2 regions of the Tumebacillus amylolyticus genome follow, and region 2 is predicted to be linked to the other one. Evidence: predicted binding sites of a transcription regulator. Region 2 holds the regulator's gene; the other holds the start of a gene.
What was found. Region 2 encodes Rex, which represses fermentation and respiration genes when NADH is low (regulators of the CRP and FNR family bind a similar motif). Its sites were predicted from a motif close to TTGTGAAATATTTCACAA; they were not measured.

Region 1: a site for Rex is predicted at 1,993-2,010, ahead of JJB07_RS07530 (cytochrome ubiquinol oxidase subunit I). Genes of this name have one in related genera too.

Annotation. Positions count from the first base shown of each region.
Region 1 is NZ_JAEQNB010000002.1:126,302-130,474, reverse strand. It holds gene JJB07_RS07535 (cytochrome d ubiquinol oxidase subunit II) at 1-552, opposite strand, end outside; gene JJB07_RS07530 (cytochrome ubiquinol oxidase subunit I) at 549-1,895, opposite strand; gene JJB07_RS07525 (thioredoxin family protein) at 2,110-2,604, shown strand; gene JJB07_RS07520 (MauE/DoxX family redox-associated membrane protein) at 2,549-3,037, shown strand; gene JJB07_RS07515 (manganese catalase family protein) at 3,064-3,633, opposite strand; gene JJB07_RS07510 (spore coat protein CotJB) at 3,655-3,924, opposite strand; gene JJB07_RS07505 (spore coat associated protein CotJA) at 3,921-4,148, opposite strand.
Region 2 is NZ_JAEQNB010000006.1:134,885-139,057, forward strand. It holds gene dinG (ATP-dependent DNA helicase DinG) at 1-920, shown strand, start outside; gene sigH (RNA polymerase sporulation sigma factor SigH) at 1,144-1,836, shown strand; gene JJB07_RS18365 (redox-sensing transcriptional repressor Rex) at 1,880-2,500, shown strand; gene ku (non-homologous end joining protein Ku) at 2,594-3,550, shown strand; gene JJB07_RS18375 (ATP-dependent DNA ligase) at 3,547-4,173, shown strand, end outside.

The DNA.
Region 1 (4,173 bases), on a different contig from region 2:
GAAGTTGAGGAACACCGCCGAGACGAACAGCACGGAGAGCAGGGCGAACAGGACGAACGTCCATTGCAGCGGCGACGTCATGACTTTCTCGAACAGCAGCACCAACTTGCCGTCCACCTCCGTCACGAAGCCGCCCTCCGACACGGGAATCAACGAGACGAGCACCATCGGCAAGAGCAGACCTGCCAGCCCTTGCAGCAAGTAGTACGCCCAATGCCGGACTTTGGCGTAGTGACAGTACGCGAAAAACGTCCCTTTCAACACCAACAGAATCAGGGCAATCGACCCCGGCAACAGCAAGACCGTTCCATAATAGTACGCCGCCGACGGGAAGAACCCGACCAACCCGACGATAAACGCGATCAAAAAAACGTTGGTCACTTCCCAGAACGGGGACAGATACCTCTCGATCATCTCCTCCGCTTCATGCGGCCACTTGCGAACTCGTGCCCAGAACAGCAGGAAGCCGGACCCGAATTCAATGGAAGCGAGGATGATGTAGCAGAACAGAAACATCCACAGAATCGATATCGCCATCTCCGGCTTGCTCATCGCGGCACACCTCCGTCGCTGTGAATTTCGAGGTAGTACGGATCACGATCGACCGGACGCTTGCGGAAGAAGCGCACCATGACCCAAATCGTCGCAATCCCAATGAAGAGATACAATCCGAGGAACGCGAGGAAGTACCCGCGAATCCCCGTCATCGTCGTTACCGCGTCTTCCAACTTCATCACGCCGTAGATGATCCACGGCTTTCGACCGATCTCCGTAAAGATCCACCCGAGCTCCATCCCCGCAATCGCAATCGGACCCAGCAGGAAGATCGGCCAGAGCAACAACTTCGACGTCGCGAGCTTCCATCGACGCCAAGAAGCGAACAGGTACAGCGCCGACACCGCGATTCCGTACACGCCGGACGCCACCATGATTTGAAACATGTAGTGGATGAACACGGGCGGTTGGTATTCTTTGGGAAATGCGTTCAGACCGCGCACTTCTGAATTGAAATTCCCAAACGCGAGGAACGAGAGCATTTTGGGCAGTTCGATTTTGTACGAAACGGTCTGCTTCTCTGCATCCACCAAGCCTCCGACGAGCAACGGGGCTCCTTTTTCCGTTTCAAAAAGCGCCTCTGCCGCCGCCAATTTCTCGGGGTTGTACGCCGCCATGAACTTCGCGGACACGTCTCCCGCCACCGCCGTCAGAATCCCGCCGAGAAGCGCGACGGACAGGGTGAGGCCGAGCGCTTTTTTGTAATAGGTGAGACGGCGGTTGCGAAACAGCAGGTAGAACGCGGTCAGCGCCGCCAACGCGCAGGCGGTCATGAAGTACGCCGAGGAGAGCACATGGAACAGTTTGCTCGGCGTCGCCGGATTGAGAATGGCCGCCATCGGGTCGATCTCCGTCAACTTGCCGTCCACCAACTTGAACCCGGCCGGCGCGTTCATAAACGCATTGACCGTCGAGATCAGGGCTGCCGACAACGAAGACCCTACGATAACGGGCAACGAAAACGACCAGTGAATCCAAGGGTTCTTGAATCGCCCCCACGTATACAGATAAATGCCAAGGAAAATCGCTTCGAGGAAAAACGCGAACGCTTCCATCATAAACGGCAGCGAGATGACCTCGCCCGCCAGTTTCATAAAGTTCGGCCAGAGCAAATTGATCTGCAACCCGATGCAAGTTCCGGTGACAACGCCGACGGCGACGAGGATCGTAAACCCCTTCGCCCAGCGTTTGGCGAGCAGGAGGTACTCAGGGTCGCGCTTGCGCAGGCCGATGAATTCGGCGAGGCTGATCAACACGGGAATGCCGACGCCGAGCGTGGCAAAAAAGATATGAAATCCAAGCGTGGTTCCGGTCAGAATACGGCTGAAAATCAGGTCCATTCCGGTCACATCCCTTCTCATTCGGTGGTTCTGCCCTCAGGATACTCCCTGACGATCTCGCAAAACAATCGGGGGATCGCCCCTTGGGGTGACAACTTTGTGAAGAGTTTCACAAGCAGGATGTCCCGCAGGAAATGTCGAACAAATAAGACATATGTTCAGAGAAAGAGCGTTATGTACTCCACGTACAAACAACGCCACTGGGAGGACGCTTATGAGCAAAAAACCGAGCAATCTCGAAAAACGCGTACAAAAACAACTCAAACATGCACAGGACCAAAAGCGCAAAAGCCGCCTGCCGTGGATCTTCGGTTCCATCGTCGTCGTGCTTGCGCTCATCGTGGCTGCGACCTTCCTGTCCGACAATTTTGACAACACGCAAGTCGCCACCACGAACTTGTACAGCAAGGAAGTCACGCTCCAGCAGTTGGCGACCAAAGTCAGCGCCAAGGACGATTTTTACGCGTATTACTACCAACCGAGCTGTGAACATTGCAAAATCGTCTCGCCGTTCCTCGTCCCGCTCGCGGACAAAATGGGCAAACCGATGTTCCCGGTCAACATTGAGGGCCAGCACGACGCGTGGACGCAATACGCGATCAAAGGCACCCCGACGCTGATTCACTTCAAGGACGGCAAGGAGGTCTCTCGCATTGACGGACAACGCGACCCATCGGTCTACAGCGAATTTTTCGCCAGCGCCCAGTAAGTCTCGCGGGCTCTGGTATTGGTTCATCCTCGCCGTTCAAGTGGTGCTCGGGGGGATTTTTCTCTACTCCGCGGTCACGAAGATCTTGGATGTCTACTCGTTTGGCTTGGTTTTGAAGTCCTACGACCTGCTGCCGGAAGGGCTGATCAAACCGTTGGCGGTCACATTGCCGCTCGTGGAGTTCGTCCTCGGCGCGGCGATGCTGTTCAAGCCGACCGCTTTCTGGGCCGGGCTTGGCATCGGCTTGCTTTCGTTGCTGTTCACAGGCGTCATGATCTCGAAATGGGGTACAATTATGCCGTATGGGTGCGGCTGCTTCGGCCCGACCGAAGCCACGCCTGTCGGGATCGTCGACGTCGGCAAGGACGTGCTGCTCGTGTTGGGAGCGGCGCTGGTCGTCTATGCTTTGAAAAAAAGCACTCGTTCGCAATAGCGGACGAGTGCTCTTTTTTGCGAGGGCTAAAAGATTTTCTTGCGGTCTTGCTCTTCCTTGAGAATTTCCACGCACTCCCGGAAGCGCAGGGAGTGAATAATTTCACGCTCACGAAGGAATTTCAGCGAGTCTTTGATGTCCACGTCGTCGGTGATGTCGATCAGCCATTGGTAGGTGGCGCGGGCTTTTTCCTCGGCGGCGATGTCTTCGTAGAGGTCGGCGATCGGGTCGCCCTTCGCTTGGATATACGCAGCCGTCCAGGGTACACCGGAGGCGTTTTGGTAGTACAGCGCCTTGTCATGGTTGACGTAATGATCGCCAAGGCCAGCTTCCACCATCTGTTCCGGCGTCGCGTCCTTGGTCAATTTGTAGATCATCGTCGCGATCATTTCCAGATGGGCGAATTCTTCCGTGCCGATGTCGTTGAGGACGCCGATGACTTTACTCGGCACGGTGTAGCGTTGGTTTAAGTATCGCAGGGCTGCAGACAGTTCGCCGTCCGGGCCGCCGTATTGTTCTGTCAGAAATTTCGCCATTCGAGGGTCGCACTTGGAGACTCGCACCGGGTATTGGAGCTTTTTTTCGTAGATCCACACGTCAGATTCGCCTCCTGAGTTCTAGACTTGCCACGGCCACGGAGCTTCTTTCCAAGTGAACGGCACGCCGACCGGCGAGTTGCCGAACTGTTGGAGAGGTCCGAATTCCGCATCGAACTGGGCTTTGAGGTGCTGTTTCTTGGCGGCGTAGACGTTGAATTGCTCGACGGCCGCTGCGTCGTCGGGGTGGGTGTTCAGGTAGAGGGTGAGTTCGACGAGCACGAAATCGACCGCCTGAAGGTCGTGGAGCAGGCGGTAGTAGGACTCGGGCAATTTGTTGTGCTCACTCATTTCTTGCTCTCCTCCTCGATCTTCGGTCGTCCGTCGTAGGAATTATAGTAGACGGGCCAGAGCGTTCCGGCTTTGAGCGCAGTCATCGGATCGAACTGTTGCAGGTTCGGCGGTTGCACTTGGAGGTAGATGTTTTGAGGGGTCTCGTAGACTTTGCAACGCATCGGCGGACAGGGGTCAAAGGGACTTACATAGGGATGCCACACTTTGCGGGGCGTGATCATGTTGGGTACCACCTCCACTTTTTCT
Region 2 (4,173 bases):
GCGAATCGTCTGTGCTCTGGATGGAAGCGGACGACAAATCGATGCGACCGGTTGTGTTCCTCTACTCGGCACCGATCGACGTGGGGCCGCTTTTGAACGCACACCTTTTTTCCAAAAAGGAAAGCGTCGTCCTCGCATCGGCAACGCTTACGATCAACCAAGATTTCAAGTATGCGATCCACCAACTCGGCCTCTACGAATCACAGGAACAGGGGAGACTGCTCTCGTTGCAAGTCGACTCGCCCTTCCTTTATAAAAAACAAGCGCTGCTCTGCGTCCCCACCGATTGTTTGCCGGTGAAAGGGGTCGCCGAGGACGTGTTCACGACATCGTTCGCCGAGTCGCTGACAAACCTCGCCCGCGTGTCGCAAGGGCGTGCGCTCGTGCTGTTTACGTCGCATCGCATGTTGCGCGAAACCTATCACAAAGTCAAACCGATGCTGGCCGAACACGGCATCACCGTCCTCGCTCACGGTGTCGATTCCACTTCGCGACATCGCTTGGTGCAGGAATTCCAACGCCATCCCAAAGCGGTGCTGTTCGGTGCCAACTCGTTCTGGGAAGGGGTGGACATCCCCGGCGAAGACTTGTCTCTGCTGGTGATTGCCCGTCTCCCGTTCTGGCCGCCGAACCAGCCGGTCGTCGAAGCCCGCACGGAGAAAATGGAGCGCGAAGGCCGCAATTCCTTCATGGAGTACAGCGTCCCGCAAGCGATCATCCGCTTCAAACAAGGCTTCGGCCGCCTGATCCGCACCAAGCGAGACCGCGGGGCCATCGTCGTGTACGACCGCCGCATCACCGAGTCCCGCTACGGACGACATTTTATCCGCTCGTTGCCGGGGCCTTGGGTATACAACGGGACAGAACGCGAAGTGCTGAAGACCGTTTATAACTGGTTAAAGACTCCGCTAACAGATTGAATCTTGAAACTTATAAAGAGAGGGGCTTTACGCACTCTCTTTTTCTATTATTCGACAAAAATCGACATTGTTTTCGGAATTTTCATCGAATGTTCAGCAATGTCGAATGAGATGTATCGAGGGGTAGAAAACGAAGCTAATTTCGTCAAATTGGCGAATTTGGGTGTTTGACGGGGTTGCAGAAAAAACGATAGGATGAGGGCATAGGAGTTTTTAAAAGCTTGTGTCCGAGGTGATCGCAGTGTTAACGGCAATCGAAAAAAACCAGAAGATGATGTCCGTCCCCAAAGTGAGCGATGAGGATACTGTGGAACATACCGTACTGCGTGCCCAGACAGGCGACTCGGACGCGGTGGAGGAAATCCTGCAGAAGTTTTACCCGATGGTACGAATGAAAGCACGCTCGTATTTTATGGCGGGCGCTGACAACGAAGATTTGATTCAAGAAGGCATGATCGGCCTCTACAAAGCGATCCGCGACTTCCAATTGGAACGGCAAATTCCGTTCCGTGCCTTTGCGGAGATCTGCATCACCCGTCAGTTGATCACCGCGATCAAGACGGCGATGCGTTTGAAGCACCAACCTTTGAACTATTACCTCTCCCTCAACCGACCGATGTATGAGGAAGATGCAGACCGTACGCTCATGGACACCTTGCCGGGTCCGCTGGCGAGCGATCCTGAATATGTATTTCTCGTGCGCGAACAAGTGAAAGAGTTGCGCAAGGAACTGTCCGACTCGCTGTCGGAATTTGAGTTCCACGTGCTGACCCTCTACGTCAACCAGAACACCTACAAGGAAATCGCCGACGAGATGGGCACGACGACCAAAGCGGTCGATAACGCGCTGTGCCGCGTCAAGCGAAAATTGATGGCGTTTTATTCGACCAAGAATCTGAACAAACTCTCCTCGTAACACATTGTGCGGGAGTTGTGAGGAAGTTGGGAGGGAGAACCTGTTGAAAACGCCGAAAATATCCGAAGCGGTCGTACGCCGTCTGCCGGTGTACCTCCGTTATTTGCAGGAACTGCAAGAGTTGCACATCCGCACGGTCTCCTCCTACGAACTGGGTCAGAAACTCGACATGAACCCGGCGCAGATCCGCAAGGACCTCGCGTACTTCGGTGAGTTTGGACGCAAGGGGATCGGCTACGAAGTCAACTACCTCGTGGAGAAGATCAAGCAGATCCTCAAGATCGACCGCCATCTGAACTGTGCGTTGATCGGAGCGGGTCACTTGGGGATTGCGCTGTCCAACTACAACCGTTTCACGCAGGAGAAGCTCTCGATTGCCGCCATTTTTGACAACGCTCCGGACAAAGTCGGCACGTCGGTGGGGACCCTCACCATCCAGCCGTTGGACGAGTTGGAGCAGATGGTGCGGGAGCGCGACATTTTGATCGGAATCATCACGGTCCCGGCCACCGAAGCGCAAAAAGTCGCCGACCGACTGGTGGAGGCCGGGGTGAAGGGCATTCTCAACTTCGCGCCGGTGTCGTTGCGCGTGCCGACGCACGTCTCGGTGCGCAACGCCGACTTGACGACCGAATTGCAGACGCTTGCGTATTATATTGACTAGGAAAAAACTCCTCATGGCGGAATCATGAGGGGTTTTTTCTTTTTTTCCACATACTACGTGCAAATCGACACGGCGAGAAAAGGAAGTGGCGACATGCACACGATGTGGAAAGGCTCGATCTCCTTCGGGTTGGTCAACATCCCGATCAAGATGTTCGCAGCAACAGAGGACAAAGACATCAAATTCCGCATGCTCCACGAAAAGTGCGGAACTCCGGTCAAAAATGTGCGGACCTGCCCGCACTGTGAAGAAGAGCTCGAGTGGAAGGAAGTCGTGAAAGGCTTCGAATACCAGTCGGGGCAGTTCGTGATCATGAGCGAGGAAGACATGGAAAAAATCTCACCTCAGCGCACGAAGACGATCGACATTTTGAACTTCGTCTCGCTGACGGAGATCGACCCGATTTATTTTAACAAAAGCTACTATCTCGCGCCGGAAGAGACGGGTGGAAAAGCGTACGCCCTGTTGCGCCAAGCGATGTTGGATACGGGGAGAATCGCGGTGGTGAAAGTGATCATCCGTTCGGCGCAGATGCTCGCGGTGCTGCGGGTGTACGACAACGTGCTGGTGATGGAGTCGATCTACTACCCGGAGGAGGTCCGCTCCACGACGCAATTGCCGGCGATCCCGGCTGTCGGGACGGTGGATGAGAATGAGATGCGGGTGGCCAAGCAGTTGATCGAAAGCCTCGCGACGACGTTCGATCCCGAGCAGTACCGCGATGAGTACCGTGTTGCGTTGATGGAAGCGATCGAACAGAAAGTGGAGGGCCAAGAAATCACCACCGCCCAAGCGCCGCAACGCGATCAAATTCAAGACCTCATGGCAGCCCTGCAACAATCCCTCAACACCTCGCGCCCCACAACATCTGCGGAAGAGTCGGAAAAAAGGGTCGTCGGCGGCAACGACACCGGCCCCGTGGATGCAATAGCAACTCCTTCGAAACAAGACAACGTCTCGGTGTTACACGCAGTCTTGGGTTCCACGACGGGCACCGCCGGAGGAGAAAAACCGAAACGTCGTCGGCGCAAAGCGGCGGCGGAGGAATGATCGAGCCGGTCGTCCCGATGCAGCCGGTGCAAGTTGACGAGCCGTTCGACGATCCCAAGTGGCTGTACCAGATCAAGTGGGACGGCGTGCGGATGCTCACCTATCTGGACGAGAGCGGCGTGCGGCTCGTGAATCGAAAGTTGCGAGATCATACATTGAAGTACCCGGATTTGACAGCCGTGCTTCCTGAGCAGGTGCGTTCGAAATCCGTGGTGCTGGACGGAGAAATCGTAGGGTTCGGCGAGGACGGCAAGCCTTCTTTTTCCGCCGCTCTCAAGCGGGACTTGGTCAAAAGCGCGGACAAGGCGTTGGCGTTGAGCCGAACCCGTCCGGCGTACTACATGGTCTGGGACATTCTGTACGCAGACGGCAAGTGGTTGTTGGACGAGCCGTTGTCCCGTCGTCAGCAACGTCTCGCAGACATCTTGGAGCCGGGCCCGAACGTGAAGCTGGTGGACAGCCACGAGTCGGGCACGGCGCTTTTTCGCGTCATGCAAGAGCAGGGGATGGAGGGCATCGTCGCCAAGGAACGAGCGGGGAAATACCACCTCGGCGAGTACAACCCAACGTGGAAAAAAGTCAAATACTACCGCTTCCTCCACGCGGTCGTCGGCGGTGTCAGT